DNA from 4 places in the Curtobacterium sp. YC1 genome. Region 3 is predicted to be linked to each of the others. Evidence: predicted binding sites of a transcription regulator. Region 3 holds the regulator's gene; each other region holds the start of a gene.
What was found. The regulator HrcA, encoded in region 3, represses chaperone genes, less so after heat shock. The targets are predictions, from matches to a motif close to TTNGCACTCGNNNNNNNCGAGTGCNAA.
Positions count from the first base shown of each region.

Region 1 (4,258 bases), 1.5 Mb from region 3:
CGTGCACCGGGTGATGGCGCTCAGCCTGCTGCTGCGACAGGACCAGCTCGTGAGCCACGTCTCTGCCGCGCAGCTCTGGAGCTGTCCGCTGCCCCGCTGGGCCACGATCGACTCAGCGCCGATCCACGTCGCGACCGTCGGACTCGGGCCGATCGAACGCCGTGTCGGCATCGTCGGGCACCGGATCGCGACCGATCGCGCGTCGACTGCCGTGATCTTCGGCGTACGGGTGAGTACTCCCGCGTCGGCTTGGTACGAGTGCCGGACACTCCTCTCGGTCCGGGAACTCGTCGTGCTCGGTGACCACATGGTCGGCGTCGGTCGTCTGACCACCCAGGCTCAGCTGCGCGCCACGATCCGTCGAGGTGACCGCGGTGTCACAGCGGCTCGCGCGGCGCTCGAGCAGATCAGGGTCGGCTCCGAGTCGCCGATGGAGACGATCCTGCGGCTGATCGTGACGGACGCAGGGTTCCCGGAGCCGGCGTTGAACGTCGACGTGCACGATGCCGAGGGTCGGTTCATCGGCAGGGCAGACATGGCATGGCCGGAACTCCGCATCGCGCTCGAGCACGACGGCGACCATCACCGGACCGATCCGGCCACCTTCCACCGCGATCGCCAGCGCAGCAACGCGTTCACGTCGTCGGGGTGGTCGGTCATCCGGACGACGGCGCCCGACATCCGCGCCCCTGCGGCCTTCCTCGAGGAACTCCGGCGCGCGTTCGCTCGAGCACACGACAAGGTGGATCGAGCATCGCGTGAGGTCGCACTCGGGCCCGGTAGAGGGGCGAGATGACATGCCGAAGTGCGACCTCGGCGCCCCCCGCCCCCCCGCACGCGGAAGGGCCCCCGCACGCGCAGCGTACGAGGGCCGTTACCGTCAGGACGGACTAGAAGTCCATGCCACCCGTCGGGTCGCCGGCCGGCATGGCCGGGGTCTTCTCCGGCTTGTCGGCGACGACGGCCTCGGTGGTCAGGAACAGACCGGCGATCGACGCAGCGTTCTGCAGCGCCGAGCGCGTGACCTTGGCGGGGTCGATGATGCCGGCGGCGATCAGGTCGACGTACTCGCCGGTCGCGGCGTTGAGGCCCCAACCCGACTCGAGCTCGCGGACCTTGGCGGCGACGACACCCGGCTCGAGACCGGCGTTCAGCGCGATCTGCTTGAGCGGTGCGTCGATCGCGACGCGGACGATGTTCGCACCGGTCGCCTCGTCACCCTCGAGCTCGAGGGACTCGAGCGCCACGGCACCGGCCTGGATGAGCGCGACGCCACCACCGGCGACGATGCCCTCCTCGACGGCAGCCTTCGCGTTGCGGACGGCGTCCTCGATGCGGTGCTTGCGCTCCTTGAGCTCGACCTCGGTCGCGGCACCCGCCTTGATGACGGCGACGCCACCGGCGAGCTTGGCGAGGCGCTCCTGGAGCTTCTCGCGGTCGTAGTCGGAGTCGGTCGCCTCGATCTCGGAACGGATCTGGCGGACACGGCCGGCGATCTGCTCGGCGTCGCCGGCACCCTCGACGATCGTGGTCTCGTCCTTGGTGATGACGACCTTGCGGGCACGACCGAGCAGGTCGAGCGTCGCGTTCTCGAGCTTGAGGCCGACCTCTTCCGAGATGACCTGGCCGCCGGTGAGGATCGCGATGTCCTGCAGCATGGCCTTGCGACGGTCACCGAAGCCCGGAGCCTTGACGGCGACGGACTTGAAGATGCCGCGGATCTTGTTCACGACGAGCGTGGCCAGGGCCTCGCCGTCGACGTCCTCGGCGATGATCAGGAGCTGCTTGCCCGCCTGGATCACCTTGTCGACGACCGGCAGGAGGTCCTTGATGTTCGAGATCTTCGAGTTGACGATCAGGATGTAGGCGTCCTCGAAGACGGCTTCCTGACGCTCGGGGTCGGTGACGAAGTACTGCGACAGGTAGCCCTTGTCGAAGCGCATGCCCTCGGTCAGCTCGAGCTCGGTGCCGAAGGTGTTCGACTCCTCGACGGTGACGACACCTTCCTTGCCGACCTTGTCGATGGCCTCGGCGATGAGCGCGCCGATGGTCGGGTCAGCGGCCGAGATCGACGCGGTCGCGGCGATCTGGTCCTTGGTCTCGATGTCCTTCGCGTTGGCGAGGAGCTGGTCGGAGACGGCGGCGACGGCCTTCTCGATGCCGCGCTTGAGCGACACGGGGTCGGCACCGGCGGCGACGTTGCGGAGGCCCTCGCGGACGAGCGCCTGAGCGAGCACGGTCGCGGTGGTCGTACCGTCACCGGCGACGTCGTCGGTCTTCTTGGCGACCTCCTTGACGAGCTCCGCACCGATCTTCTCGTACGGGTCGTCGAGCTCGATCTCCTTGGCGATGGAGACACCGTCGTTCGTGATCGTGGGGGCGCCCCACTTCTTCTCGAGGACGACGTTGCGGCCGCGCGGGCCGAGCGTCACCTTCACGGCGTCGGCCAGCTGGTTCAGGCCGCGCTCGAGGCCACGGCGGGCCTCCTCGTCGAAAGCAATGATCTTAGCCATGTGAGTTTTCGTCCCTCCCGGACGTCGTCATGGGGGTCGTGCTGGCACTCAGCGTGAGCGAGTGCCAACGCCGATTCTGGCACTCGCCGGGTGTGAGTGCAACACAGTCGGGAGGCTCGTGACGACTTCCCAGGACGCGTCACGCCCCGAGCACTGCGGCTCCACCACCCCACGCGGCGCACGCGGTCCCCGCGCACCGCAGGCGCGCCGCCGACGCACCACGGGCGCGCCGCCCGCACATGACGAACGCGCCGCCCCTCGGGGACGGCGCGTTCGCGAAGTGGTCGTGCTCAGGCGGGACGGACCGACTCGGCCTGCGGGCCCTTCGACCCGGTGCCGACGTCGAAGACGACCGCCTGGCCCTCCTCGAGGACCTTGTAACCCGACATGTCGATGGCCGAGTAGTGCACGAACACGTCCTGGCCTCCTCCATCCACGGTGATGAAGCCGAAGCCCTTTTCAGCGTTGAACCACTTCACGGTTCCGTTGGCCATGATCTCTTGCTCCCTGGTACTGCAGTGCGGAACGACGTGATCGTCGTCTGCATGGGACTCTGACCGAACACGACCGATCAGGCAAGAGGCGTGACGTTCTTTCACGTCGATTCCGACAGAAATCAACGAGATCGAAACACAGTCGTCACACAAACCGGCGCAGAGCCGGGCGCGACGACCGCTCAGCCGGTGTAGTCGGCGCCGAGGACGACGCTCACGTCAGCGTTCGGGAAGGCAGCCGACTGCTGCACCGCCGTGACACCGAGCTGCTTCGCGACGCCCTGCGCGACCGCTGCCTGCGAAGCCTGCTGGTAGTACACGATCGTCGAGGTCGACCCCGTCGTGCCGGCGTCCCCGGTCGAGGCGACCTGCCAGCCCGCACCGGTCAACGTGGCGCTCGCCCGCGCGGCGAGGCCCGAGGTGGTCGTGCCGTTCAGGACGACGACGGTGGTCGCCCCCTGCTGCTGCGGCGTCGCGGCTGCTGCTCCGCCGGCGTCCGCCGAACCGGAACCGGCGTCGGCACCACCCGACGAGGACCGCGACGGCTCCGAGCTCGCCGACGACGACGGCTTCGACGTGGCCGAGCTGCTGGCCGACGGGGAGTCCGACCCGGTGAACGAGTAGCTGCCGTTCAGCAGTGCGAGCACGAGCACGCCGATGCCGACGAGCACACCGGTGGCCAGGGCCGCCCACGCGAACGCGATCCAGCCACGCCCACGACGCTGGGCGCCGCGGTGTGCGCCGACCCGCGGCCCGTCGGTGACGTCGTCGAACCGGTCTCGGGGGAATCTCGTGCTCATCGTTCCTCTTCACGTCCTTCGGGTGCCGCTCCGGGCGCGACGAAGCTGCGCGTGGCCCGGGCGCTGGTGCGTGCGTGCCGCAGCCGCTGCAGCCGGGTGACGAGCTGCGGGTCGTACGCGAGCGCCGCCGGCGAGTCGATCACGCGGTTGAGCACCTGGTAGTAGCGCGCCGCCGACATCTCGAACTCGACCCGGATCTCCGCTTCCTTCGTCCGGTCGTGCCGCGCCCGGTCGTGCTCGAACGACAGCACGTGCTTGTCCAGCTCGGTCAGCTGGGCCGTGCCGTGCTCGTCGGTGGGGCTGGCGGTCACTGCGGTTCCGATCGCGGTCGGGGAACGGGTCTCGCACATCGTAGGGGCGGAGGCGAGCCGGACCCTGGCACGCCGCTGGACTGTCGCGAACACCGCTCAGCGGTCCGGGTCGCGCAGCCACCGCACCCGGGTGCCGAACG
Region 1 is NZ_CP066341.1:2,903,747-2,908,004, forward strand. Features, by position in the region: gene I8920_RS13680 (hypothetical protein) at 1-796, shown strand, start outside; gene groL (chaperonin GroEL) at 891-2,513, opposite strand; gene I8920_RS13690 (cold-shock protein) at 2,804-3,007, opposite strand; gene I8920_RS13695 (LytR C-terminal domain-containing protein) at 3,190-3,807, opposite strand; gene I8920_RS13700 (DUF3263 domain-containing protein) at 3,804-4,118, opposite strand; gene I8920_RS13705 (DUF2332 family protein) at 4,215-4,258, opposite strand, start outside.
Region 1: a site for HrcA is predicted at 2,555-2,581, ahead of groL (chaperonin GroEL). Genes of this name have one in related genera too.

Region 2 (4,258 bases), 1.6 Mb from region 3:
GTCACGATGGCGGTGGTGGGCTGGAAGTCGCTCATGCGGCGGAACGTACGCCGCGCCTCCCGGCCGTCGTGCCGGACCATCCGCCAGGCGCAGGACGGAGCCCAGCACGGGACCGCCAGGGGGCGCAACGTCACGGCTCGGTAACGAAACATGATTGCGTACCGCCCCGTCACACGGGCGAAACACCCGGACCCTAGCTTTCTCGTCATCCAGTGGAGGCGCCGCATTCACCCGAAGCGACAGAGCCTCCGCGCAGAGAAAGGGCTCCACGGATGATCAGAACCACCCGTGCCACCGCGGCACTGGCGTTGGCGGGCGCAGCAGCCGTCCTCCTCGCCGCGTGTTCCACCACCGGCAGTGCTTCCCCCTCGAGCTCCGCGTCGAGCGACGCGAAGAAGGATCCCGCCGCCAGCTGCAAGGCCCCCGACTCCCCCGGCACGGATCCGCTGAAGATCGGCACGATCCTGCCGCTGACCGGTTCGCTGGCCTACCTCAACCCGCCCGCCGAGTCCGGTGTGGGCCTCGCCGTGCAGGACATCAACGCGGCGGGCGGTGTCCTCGACGAGGACGTCACCATCGACCCCGCGACCGACTCCGGCGACAGCAACGACATGACCGTGTCGAGCTCGGCCGCGACCAAGCTCGTCAACGCCAAGGTGCCCGTGGTCATCGGCGCCGAGTCGTCGTCGGTCACGCTCAACGTCATCGACCAGCTCACCAGCAACTGCATGGTGCAGATCTCGCCGGCGAACACGGCGACCGACCTGTCGGGCTACTCGTCGCACTACTTCCGGACCGCTCCGCCGGACTCGGTGCAGGGTTCGGCGCTCGGCCAGCTCGTCACCGGTGACGGCAACGCGAAGGTCGCCTTCCTGGTCTTCAACGACACCTACGGCACCGGCCTCCGCAACTCGGTGCAGGCTGCGGTCGAGGCATCCGGCGGCCAGGTCGTCTACGGCGGCAAGGGCAAGGGCCAGGAGTTCCCGCCCGGCCAGACCACGTTCTCGTCCGAGGTGACGGCGGCGCTCGCTGAGAAGCCCGACGCGATCGTCGTCCTGTCCTTCGACGAGACGAAGTCGATCATCCCGGAGCTCGTCTCGCAGGGGAACACCGCGAAGATCTACATGTCCGACGGCAACACGGCGGACTACTCGAAGGACTTCGACAAGGGCACGCTGTCCGGCGCCCAGGGCACCATCCCCGGCGCCTCGCCGAAGGACGACTTCAAGAAGGAGCTCGCCGCGTTCTACAAGGAGTCGTCGGGCAAGACCCTCGCCGACTACTCGTACGCGGCCGAGTCGTACGACGCGACGATCCTCGCCGCCCTCGCCGCGGTGAAGGGCAAGGGCACCGACTCGGCCACCATCCAGGCCAACATGGCGGCGGTGTCGGGTGCCGACGGTGGTACCGAGTGCGCGACGTTCGAGGAGTGCAAGGACCTGCTCGACAAGGGCGAGGACGTGCACTACACCGGCCCGTCGGGCATCGGTCCGTTCGACGAGAACAACGACCCGTCGAGCGCCTACATCGGCATCTACAAGTTCGACGGCGACAACAAGCCCGTGTACCAGAGCGCCATCCAGGGTGCGGTGAAGAAGTAGGGCACCGCTCCGGCGATCGACAGTCCCCCCGCGGAACTCCCGCGGGGGGACTGTCGCGTTCGCGATGGTGGTCGGTCCGGCAGACAGACGCGACGAGCGACCTGGAGGCCCGTGGGGCCTCCGTCAGGCGGGCTCGGCCGGGGTGGGTGCGCCGGTTCCGCGACGGGACGCGCGCGCCGCGGCGAACGAGTCGGCCGTCAGCACCACGAGCGCCAGCCACACGATGCCGAAGCCGAACCAGCGTCCGGCCGACATCTCCTCGTGCTGCACGAGCACCCCGACGAGCAGCTGCATCACCGGGGCGAGGTACTGCGTCAGCCCGAGGGTCGACAGGCTCACCCGGCGCGCCGACGAGGCGAACAGCAGCAGGGGCACCGCGGTCGCCGGCCCGGTCAGCACCGTGATGACGGTGTGGCCCCAGCCCTCGGTCGTGAACGTCACGCCGCCGCCGAGGCCGGTGACCCCGAGCACCACCAGCGCGACGACCGCGATCGGCAGCAGCCACGCGGTCTCGATGGTCAGGCCGCTCAGGGCGTCCACCGTGCCGCCGACCCGCTTCTTCACCAGGCCGTACAGCCCGAACGAGAACGCCAGGGCGAGGGAGATCCACGGCATGCGGCCGTAGCCCACCGCGATGACGACGACCGCGACGACGCTCAGGCCGACGGCCACCCACTGCGCCGGACGCAGGCGCTCGCGGAGGACCACGACGCCGAGCGCGATCGTGACGAGCGGGTTGATGAAGTAGCCGAGCGCCGCCTCGACGGTGTGGCCGGTGGTCGTCGCGAGGACGTACACCGTCCAGTTCACCAGGATGAGGACGGCCGCGAGCCCCATCACGAGCATCACCCGGCGCTGGGCGACCAGGGTGCGGGTCCGGAGCCACGAGCGCGTCACGGCGATCGCGACCGCGCAGAACACCAGGCCGAAGACGATCCGCCAGGCGACGATCTCGAACGCCGCCGCGGGGGCCATCGCTGCGAAGAGCAGCGGCATGAGGCCCCAGAGCCCGTAGGCCACGACGGCCTGCACCACGCCGACGGACGCCTCGCTGCGGGCGGGTCGCGCCCGACTCGGTTCACTCACGGAACCATCCTAGGAAGGTCGGCGGACCACCGGGGCCGCACCGGGCCTCCAGGCAGGGCGGACTGGGCCGGAACGCACGGACGCCCCGCCGGCCGCAGGGCCGGACGGGGCGTCCGAGAGGAGTACTGGACTCAGTGCACGATCACCGCGAGGACGTCGCGGGCCGACAGGACCAGCAGGTCCTCGCCCGAGTACTTGACCTCGGTGCCGCCGTACTTGGAGTAGATGACCTTGTCGCCGACGGCGACGTCGAGCGGGACGCGGTTGCCGTTGTCGTCGATACGACCCGGACCCACGGCGACGACCTCGCCCTCCTGGGGCTTCTCCTTCGCGGTGTCGGGGATGACCAGACCGGAAGCGGTGGTCTGCTCCGCCTCGACCTGGCGGATGACGATGCGATCCTCGAGCGGCTTGATGCTGACGGCCACGGTGACCTCTTCTTTCTCGGTACGGACTCGGTACAGATGAAAACCGGGTTGGCACTACGCACAGGAGAGTGCCAACGCCAACTCTAGGGGGCCTCTGGCACTCGGTCAATCCGAGTGCCAGCACATCCAGAGGACACGCAGCACCTGCGAGGATCGACGCATGGACGCCGCCGAACTCGCCGCACTGCTGACCCCCGACGGGATGGCCCTGCTCGACCGTACCCCCGGCGTCTCCGACAGCGGCGAGATCGTCCGCGTCGTGTCACGACTCCGGGCCGAGGGGCACGATCCCCGGCTGGTCGCCGCGGTGCTGACCCAGGCGAAGCTGCGGCTGAAGGCCCGCGGCAAGTTCGGCGACTTCGCGTCCCGCATGCTCTTCACCGAGGCCGGGCTCGAACAGGCCACACGCCTGCAGGTGGCGGCACAGCACGCCGGACGCTTCGCCGCCGCCGGCATCACGCGCGTCGCCGACCTGGGCTGCGGCATCGGCGGGGACGCGATGGCGATGGCCGCGCTCGACCTCGACGTCACCGCCGTCGACCGCGACGAGGTCACCGCCGCCGTCGCCACGCACAACCTGGCCGTCTGGCCGAACGCCCGGGTCGAGCTCGGCGACGCCGCCACCTTCGACGTCAGCTCGGTCGACGGCGTGTGGATGGACCCGGCGCGACGGACGAGCGGCCACTCCGACACCCGACGACTGGCCGATCCGGACGACTGGTCCCCCTCGCTCGACACCGTCTTCGCCGCCGCGACGACCACCCCGACGGGCGTCAAGCTCGGCCCGGGCATCGACCGCGACCTGATCCCGGACACCGCCGAGGCGCAGTGGACCTCGGTCGACCGCGAGGTCGTCGAGCTCGCCCTGTGGTTCGGCCCCCTCGCCCGACCCGGCATCCGACGGGCGGCCACCGTGATCGGTGCGCACGGCATCGCCGAGATGACCGGACCGGCCGATGCCGAGGACGCCGAGGTCGGGCCACTCGGCACCCACCTGTACGAGCCGGACGGCGCCGTGATCCGGGCGCGGCTGATCGGTGACCTGGCACGCGGGCTCGACGGGCACATGCTGTCCGACGGGATCGCCTACGTGACGTCGGACCGCGCCGTCTCGACCCCGTTCGCGCAGGGGTTCCGGGTGCT
Region 2 is NZ_CP066341.1:3,046,788-3,051,045, forward strand. Features, by position in the region: gene I8920_RS14360 (SDR family oxidoreductase) at 1-35, opposite strand, end outside; gene I8920_RS14365 (ABC transporter substrate-binding protein) at 273-1,601, shown strand; gene rarD (EamA family transporter RarD) at 1,725-2,687, opposite strand; gene groES (co-chaperone GroES) at 2,819-3,115, opposite strand; gene I8920_RS14380 (class I SAM-dependent methyltransferase) at 3,276-4,258, shown strand, end outside.
Region 2: a site for HrcA is predicted at 3,210-3,236, ahead of groES (co-chaperone GroES). Genes of this name have one in related genera too.

Region 3 (4,258 bases):
GGCGCCGGGTCGACCGACACCGTCTCGACGGCGAGCGTCAGGGTGTCCCGCCCCACCTCGGCGACCGAGCCGGCGACGACCGTGCCGCGGCCGTCGGAGATGCGCAGCGGTTCGCCGACGCGCACCCGCGACACCGTCACGGCGTGCCGACCCTCGGGGCCGTCGAGCGGCACGGTGCCGCCGACGGCCACGCCGTCGAGCGAGTCGACCAGGTAGAGCGAGGCCATCAGTGGTTGAAGAACCGGTCGCGCAGCTTGCCGAACATGCCCTGCTGGAACCGGGCGAGCTGGGGCGCCGTCGTCTTGTGCGACTTCGCGAGCTGCTCGACCAGCTGTCGTTCCTTGTGCGACAGCTTGGTCGGGGTCACGACCTGCACGCCGACCCGCAGGTCACCGCGGCCGTTCCCGCGCAGCTTCGTGATGCCGCGGTCCTTGATGACCAGCACGTCGGCGCTCTGCACGCCTGGACGGATCTCGAGCTCGACCGGGCCGTCGAGCCCGTCGATGGTCGTGGTCGTGCCCAGCACCGCGTCGGTCATGCCGACCTCGAGCGTGGCGAGCAGGTCGTCGCCGTCACGGCTGAAGACGTCGTCGTGGCGGACGCGGATCTCCAGGTAGAGGTCACCCGAGGGACCACCGGCCGGGCCGACCTCGCCCTGACCGGGCATCTGCAGGCGCAGACCCGAGTCGACACCGGCGGGGACGTCCACCGGGACCGTGCGTCGGGCGCGGACGCGGCCCTGGCCCTGGCAGGTCGGGCAGGGGCTCGGGATCACGGTGCCGTACCCGCGGCAGGTGCCGCACGGCGCGCTCGTCACGACGTTGCCGAGGAGCGAGCGGACCTGGCGCTGGATGTGCCCGGACCCGCCGCAGATGTCGCACGTGCGCGGGCTGGTGCCGGGGGCACAGCACGAGCCGTGGCACGTCTCGCACAGCACGGCCGTGTCGACCTCGACGTCCTTGTGGGTGCCGAAGACGACCTCGTCGAGGTCGACCTCGATGCGGAGCAGGGCGTCCTGGCCGCGCTCGGCACGGCTGCGCGGGCCCGACCCGCGTCCACCGCCACCACCGCCGCCGCCGAAGAAGGCGTCGAAGATGTCGCTGAAGCCGGCCGCGCCACCGCCGAACGGGCTGTCGGCCTGCGGGCCGGCGTCGTACCGACGGCGCTGCTCGGGGTCGCTGAGCACGTCGTAGGCGTGCGTCACGTCCTTGAAGCGCTCGGCGGCGTCGGGGGCCGGGTTCACGTCCGGGTGGAGCTCGCGCGCCAGCCGGCGGTAGGCCTTCTTGATGTCGGCATCGGAGGCGTCTCGCTGGACGCCGAGGACGTCGTAGTGGTCTGCCACGTATCCCTCAGTCGGTTGGGTTCGGTCGGTCGGTCAATGTTCGCCCAGGAGCTTGGACAGGTACCGTGCGACGGCGCGGACGGCCGCCATGTTCGTCCCGTAGTCCATCCGGGTCGGTCCGAGGACGCCCAGGCGGGCCACCTCGCCACCGGCCAGGTAGCCGCCGGCGACGATGCTCGTGGCGTCGAGCCCGTACTCGGCGTTCTCCGCACCGATCCGGGCCGCCACCGCGATGTCGTCCACCTGCATCTCCCCGAACAACCGGAGCAGGGTGACTTGTTCCTCGATCGCCTCGAGCACCGGGAAGAGGCCGCCGGAGAAGTCCTGCTCGCTCTTCGCCAGGTTCGCGGCCCCGGCCATGAGCAGGCGGTCCTGCCGGTTCGCCGCGACCTGCTCGATGAGCGTCGCGACGACGACTCCGCCGAGGGTCTGGGCGTCGGGACGGAGCTGCTGCGGCACCGCCCGGAGTGCGGTCGGGACGTCCTGGAGCAGGAGGCCCACGGTCGCGCCGTTCACGACGGACCGGAGCTCGGACAGCGAGGGCTCGTCGAGCGGCACGTCGGTCTCGACCACACGCTGCTCGACCCGGGCGGTGTCGGTGATGAGCACCACCATCAGACGCGCGTCGCCGAGCCGGACGAGTTCGACGTGCTGCACCCGGGCGCGCACCATCGAGGGGTACTGCACCAGGGCGACCTGGTTCGTGAGCTGGCTGAGCAGCCGGACGGTGCGCCCGAGCACCTCGTCGAGGTCGTTCGGGGCGCCGAGGAAGGTCTCGATCGCGTGCCGCTGCGCGCTGGAGAGCGGACGGGCACCCGCGAGGTGGTCGACGAAGACGCGGTACCCCTTGTCGGTGGGGACCCGGCCGGACGACGTGTGCGGGGCGGCGATGAGCTGCTCGTCCTCGAGCAGGGCCATGTCGTTGCGGATCGTCGCGGCGCTGACCCCGAAGGCGTGCCGCTCGACGATGGTCTTCGACCCGACCGGTTCGCGCGACGCCACGTAGTCGCGCACGATCGCCTTCAGGACCTCGAGGCTGCGTTCACTGACCACGAGCGTCTCCTTCCCGGTCGGACTGGCACTCGGACGTGTCGACTGCTGATCCTACGCCCGCACGGCTGCTCCCCCGATACGCTTCGGGCATGACCTACGGACAGCAGCCCGGTGGCCCGCAGAACCCGAACGGCCCCCAGTACCCGGGCGGGTACACCCCGCCGCAGCAGATGCGACCGGAGGACCAGCGCCTCTGGGCCACGCTGACCCACATCGGCGGCATCTTCTTCAACTTCGTCGCGCCCCTGGTGGCGTACCTGGTCCTGCGCGACCGCGGCAACTTCATCCGCGAACACACCCGGGTCGCGCTGAACTTCCACATCACGATGGGCATCGCCTACGTCGTCTCGGGACTCCTCACGGTCGTCCTGATCGGCGCGGTGTTGCTCCCGCTGATCGTGGTCCTGACGCTCGTCTTCGGCATCATGGCCGCGATCGCCGCGAACCAGGGCCAGTTCTACCGCTACCCCCTGTCGATCGAGTTCATCAAGCAGTAGTCGGCACGATCGCTCAGTCGAGCAGCTCCCGCACCACCGCGTCGGCGAGCAGGCGACCCTGCAGCGTCAGGTCGATCCGTCCCCGCACCGCGGCCGAGCCGTCCACCAGCCCACGCGCGATGAGCCCGGCGACCCGACCACGGGCCTCCTGGCGGATCTCGCTCGTGGCGAGTTCCCCGCGGACGCGGGCCGCGAGCAGCAGGCGCTCGACGTAGCGGGTCTCGTCGTCGATGGTCTCGCGGCCGGCGGCCGGCGACTCCCCCGACAGCACCCGGTTCGCGTACGCGGCCGGGTGCTTCACGTTCCACCAGCGCGTGCCGGCGACGGCGGAGTGCGCACCGGGGCCGACGCCCCACCAGTCGTGGCCCTTCCAGTACGACAGGTTGTGGCGACTCGCGTGCGCGTCGCCGCGCGCCCAGTTCGACACCTCGTACCAGGAGTACCCGGCGTCCCCGAGCACCTGGTCGGCGAGCTCGTACATGTCGGCCGCCAGGTCGTCGTCGGGAGCGGGCAGTTCACCGCGGGCGACCATCCGGCCCATCGCGGTGCCGTCCTCGACGATGAGCGAGTACGCCGACACGTGGTCGGGCTCGCAGGCGATCGCGGCGTCCAGCGAGGTGCGCCAGTCGTCGAGCGACTCCCCCGGCGTCGAGTAGATGAGGTCGAGCGACACGTCGAGCCCCTGCTGCTTCGCCAGGTCGACGACGACGGGTACCCGGAGCGGGTCGTGGGTGCGGTCGAGCGTCGCGAGCACGTGCGGCACCGCCGACTGCATGCCGTAGCTGATCCGGTTGAACCCGCCGGCGCGCAGCGTCTCGAGTGACGCGGCGTCGACCGAGTCGGGGTTCGCCTCGGTCGTGACCTCGGCCCCCGGCAGGATGCCCCAGGTGTCGTCGATCGCCCGGAGGATCATCGCCAGGTCCGACGCCGGCAGCATGGTGGGCGTCCCGCCGCCGAAGAACACCGTCGACACCGGTCGCCGCGGTACCCCGGAGCGGTCGAGCACGGTCGCGGCCCACTCGATCTCGCGGACGGCGTGGCCGGCGTAGTCGTCGCGCCGGACCCCGCGCAGTTCCGACGCCGTGTACGTGTTGAAGTCGCAGTACCCGCAGCGGACCCGGCAGAACGGCACGTGCACGTACACGCCGAACGGCACGTCGCCCACCGCGGGTGCCCCACCGGAGGCCCCGCCCGGACGCGGGACGATGAGCCCGTCCGCGGGCGCTGGATCGGCGATCGGGAGAGCACTCGGCATGGACTCCATTGTCCGTCATGATGGAGCCATGGAGCACCACCCCGTCCCCACCACGGTCCTGTGGGACATCGACGGCACCCTCGTGATGAACGCGTCGTCCCCGGGCAACCT
Region 3 is NZ_CP066341.1:1,379,507-1,383,764, reverse strand. Features, by position in the region: gene I8920_RS06565 (16S rRNA (uracil(1498)-N(3))-methyltransferase) at 1-227, opposite strand, end outside; gene dnaJ (molecular chaperone DnaJ) at 227-1,342, opposite strand; gene hrcA (heat-inducible transcriptional repressor HrcA) at 1,376-2,395, opposite strand; gene I8920_RS06550 (DUF4870 domain-containing protein) at 2,485-2,892, shown strand; gene hemW (radical SAM family heme chaperone HemW) at 2,906-4,147, opposite strand; gene I8920_RS06540 (HAD family hydrolase) at 4,176-4,258, shown strand, end outside.

Region 4 (4,258 bases), 1.3 Mb from region 3:
GAACCTGCCCCGTTCGGTCACGGCTCGATCCTCCCATGCCACGGCGGCGTCACGCGGGGGGCGTCATGGCCATGAGCGTGACGACGGTGGTGGCCACGATCGCGGCGCAGAGCAGCAGGGTGGCGATGGTGTGCTTGGTGGACGTCTGCATGCTCCCAGCCTGCGGAACCGGCGGACCAGGGGCATCGGGCGGTGGGTGGAAGCGCCTCCGCCTGCCGGGTGAAGCCGACCGGTACCGGGGGTCCTGGCGGGCCGGAGGTCCGCCCGCGTGATCCGGCCAGTCCGAACGGCCGCCCAGTGCCCGCCGCGGAGCATCGGGACCAACAGCCGCTCGGATCGAGAGCATCCGCTGAGACGAAGGAGCACCATTTGTACTTCCACAAGCAGGAACTCCAGTTCAAGTCGACGCCCGACAAGCCCGACGCCGTCTACGCACGCAAGCTGCAGGAGGTGCTCGGCGGTCAGTACGGCGAGATCTCCGTCGCGCTGCAGTACCAGTTCCAGGCGTGGAACATGCACATCCCGGGCAAGTACCGCGACATGGTCTTCGGCATCGGTGCCGAGGAGATGGGCCACGTCGAGATGCTCGCGACGATGATCGCGCAGCTGCTCGAGAAGTCCCCGCTCGGCATCACCGAGGACGCACTGCAGGACGACCCGACCGTCGCCGCGATCGTGGGCGGCACCGACGTACAGCACGCCATCGTCGCCGGTGCCGGTGCCCGTCCGGTGGACAGCAACGGCAACCCGTGGCAGGGCTCGTACATCACGGCGAGCGGCAACTTGCTCGCCGACTTCACCGCGAACGAGAACGCCGAGATGCAGGGGCGCGTGCAGGCTGCACGGCTGTACCACATGACCGACGACCACGGCGTGCGGGACCTGCTGTCCTTCCTCATCGCCCGCGACACCATGCACCAGAACATGTGGGCGACGGCCGCGGCCGAGCTGCGCGAGAAGGGCGTCGAGGGCTTCCCGGTGCCGAGCAACTTCCCGCAGTCCAAGGAGAACCAGGAGGTCAACTACCAGTACCTCAACTTCTCCGACGGTGCCGAGGCGAAGAACGGCCCGTGGGCGAGCGGTCCGTCGTTCGACGGCAAGGGCGAGTACACGTACCACGACGGCCCCACGACCTCGGTGCCGATGCCCCCGCCCACGCACCCCGACGTGCGGTTCTACGGCACCACCGAGCTGCCGAACGTCGTCGAGAAGACGGCCGGCCTGGTGCAGGACAAGCTCAACAAGGAGTAGTCGCGCACCGTCTGCCCACACGGTGACGAACGAACGGGAGGCGCGGTGCCGGCTGGCACCGCGCCTCCCGTCCGTCAGGTGGTCACCACCGGGCCGTCGCGACCGCGCCGGTGTCGTCCGACGGTTCCGGCGGCGGGGCGAAGACGCCGTCGTACAGCCGGACCGCACTCCACCCCGCCACGAGCACCGCGGTCCCGAGGACCGCGGCGAGCCACGGCAGGAACGGGGCGCCGGCCCAGGCCGCCGGTGCGATCACCCAGGCCAGGAAGGCGCCGACCGTGCTGCCGGTCGCCCCGAGCAGGACCGCCGCCCGGCGGTCGAGGCTCGTCGCGGTGAGCGCGGCGGTGACGGCCGCGATCGCGACGAGTGCGTTGAGCAGTGTTGCCATCGCGCCCCCGTGCTACTCGGACTGCCCGCTGCCGACCGCGAGCTGCTCGGAACCGCCACCGACCGAGACGGCGATCTTGCGCGGCTTCGCGGACTCCTTGACCGGGATGGTGACGCTCAGCACGCCGTTGTCGTAGCCGGCGGTGATGCGCTCGGCGTCGAGGCCGTCACCGAGCGTCAGCTGCCGGACGAACGAGCCGGGCTGTCGCTCGCGCGTCAGCCACTGCGACCCCTCCGGGGCGCCGAGGGTGCGCTCGGCGCGGATCGTCAGGACGGAACCGTCGACGTCGATGTCGACCGAGCCCGGGTCGATGCCGGGCAGGTCGACGTCGAGGACGTAGTGGTCACCGGTGCGGTACAGGTCCATCGGCATCGAGCGCGGGCCGGTCGCGGTGCCGAGCAGGGAGCCGGCGAGGCGGTCGAGCTCGCGGAACGGATCGAAGTTCATCGTCATCGGAATCAACTCCTTCGTGGTTCTCGTTGAGTCCCCTCGACTCAACTGCCAACGTTCTAGCACTCGACCCTGGTGAGTGCCAAACGTCTGCTCGGAGGACGCCGAGAACTGCGCTCCCGCCAGGGCTGCACCGACGACTCCGATCGTTCACCGCGCAAAACGTACAGCTGGCGAGTAGTTCGTTGGACTGATCGTTCACGGTGTGAAAGAGTTCGATCGTCCGAACGGGACGCAGGGACGCACGAAGGGTGGGACACGACATGCTCAGCACGTACTCCGGGATGCCTCGGGCCGCACGGACGGGTGGCAGCCACACCCGCGTCGGGCTCACCGACCCCGCCGTCATCGACGCCTACGTCGAGCGCCGCATCCAGGACCCCGCACTGCTCACGCGCCACGTCGAGCCGTCCTACGGCGACTTCTTCGCCGCACCCGTCAGCTAGCAAGGAGCGCATGACCGCATGCCGTTGACCGTCGTCCGTCGAGAGCACGTCCACCTCTACGCCCGCGAACCCCGGTCCGCGGCGGCCAGGACCGCCGTCGACGCGCTGCTGCGACTGCAGCACGCCGAGGACCAGCAGATCGAGTCCGCGCGCATCGAGAGCGGCCTGTCGAAGAACGAGTTCCTGGCCGTCCGCTACCTGCTCCAGGCGCACCGCGACGGCCGCGTCACCGGTCCGAAGGACCTGGCCGTGATGCTCGCGGTCTCGAACGCCTCGGTCACCAAGATCGTGGACGGGCTGGTGCAGCAGGGGCTCCTGTCCCGCACGGCACACCCCACGGACCGCCGGGCGCAGGTGCTCGCGCCGACCGACCGGGCCGCCGAGAAGATCGACGCCTCGTACGCGCGGTTCCACGAAGCCGTGGTCGAGGTGCTCGACCGGCTGTCCGACGCCGACAACGCCGTGCTGGCGGACTCCCTGACCAAGGTGGTCGAGGCGCTCGCCGCGGGTTCGCCCGCTCCCGCCGACGAGTACACGGTCGACCACCGCGCCTGACGCGACCAGGGGGCGGACGGGAGGCGCGGGGCGGCGCCGCCACGGGCCTCCCGTCCGGGGGTGGCGAGAAAACCTTCCAGCGGTAAGTTGGAAGCATGACGCACCCCGCGGACGAGGACGACGCGGCCCAGCCGCGCCGCGGCGGGTACCGCAAGGGCACCGAGCGCCGCGCGCAGATCCTCGACGAGATGATCCGCATGGTCGCGGAGCAGGGTGTCGACGCCTCGTCGCTCCGCTCGGTCGCCGAAGCGCTGGGGATCACGCACGCGGCTCTGCGGCACTACTTCCCGAGCCGTGACGAACTGCTGCTCGCCGTGTACCGCGAGCACGAGGTGCGCGAGCAGGGCGCCCCGGACCGGATGAAGTCGGCGATCGGGGACATGCGCGAGAGCGCGTCCCGCAACCGGGCGGTCCCGGGGCTCGTGCAGCTCTACACGACGCTGGCGGCCGACGCCGTGCAGGAGGGGCACCCGGCCACGCGCGACTTCATGCGCGAACGCTTCGCCCGACTGCGTGCCGAGCTCGCCGGCCTCATCGCGGCCGACCAGGCGGACGGCCGGATCCGTGCCGACCTGGACCCGGTCGACCTGGCCAGCCTGAGCATCGCCGCGTCGGACGGCCTGCAGGTGCAGTGGTTGCTCGACCCGGACGCCGTCGACGGCGAACGGGTGCTGCGACTGCTCGAGCAGCTCGTCCCACCCGCCTCCTGACCGCGGACCCGCGGCCCACGGGTGCGCAGACCGGCCACGGGGTACGCCAGGCGGTCGAGGGCACAGCGACCGGCCGGTAGAAGGGCAGCATGACCACTTCTTCGCGCACCCCGCTCGGCGTCACGCTCGTCGACGGGGGCGCCAACGTCGCCCTGTTCTCGAGCACCGCCGAGCGGGTCGAGTTCTGCACCTTCGACAGCGACGGCACCGAGCACCGCACCGAGCTCCGGAACCGCACCGGCTACACCTTCCACGACGTCGTGCCGGACGTCGCCGTCGGCACGCGCTACGGCTTCCGGGTGCACGGCGCCTGGGATCCGGCGAACGGGCTGCGGCACAACGGCGCGAAGCTCCTGCTCGACCCCTACGCCACCGCCGTCGACGGCTCGTACGAGTGGGGCCAGGCCCTGTTCGGCCACGACATGGACGACCCGGAGCAGATCGACGAGACCGACTCG
Region 4 is NZ_CP066341.1:41,568-45,825, forward strand. Features, by position in the region: gene I8920_RS00200 (sensor histidine kinase) at 1-21, opposite strand, end outside; gene I8920_RS00205 (manganese catalase family protein) at 370-1,251, shown strand; gene I8920_RS00210 (hypothetical protein) at 1,334-1,639, opposite strand; gene I8920_RS00215 (Hsp20/alpha crystallin family protein) at 1,652-2,092, opposite strand; gene I8920_RS00220 (hypothetical protein) at 2,353-2,535, shown strand; gene I8920_RS00225 (MarR family winged helix-turn-helix transcriptional regulator) at 2,554-3,090, shown strand; gene I8920_RS00230 (TetR/AcrR family transcriptional regulator) at 3,186-3,800, shown strand; gene glgX (glycogen debranching protein GlgX) at 3,890-4,258, shown strand, end outside.
Region 4: a site for HrcA is predicted at 2,149-2,175, ahead of I8920_RS00215 (Hsp20/alpha crystallin family protein). Genes of this name have one in related genera too.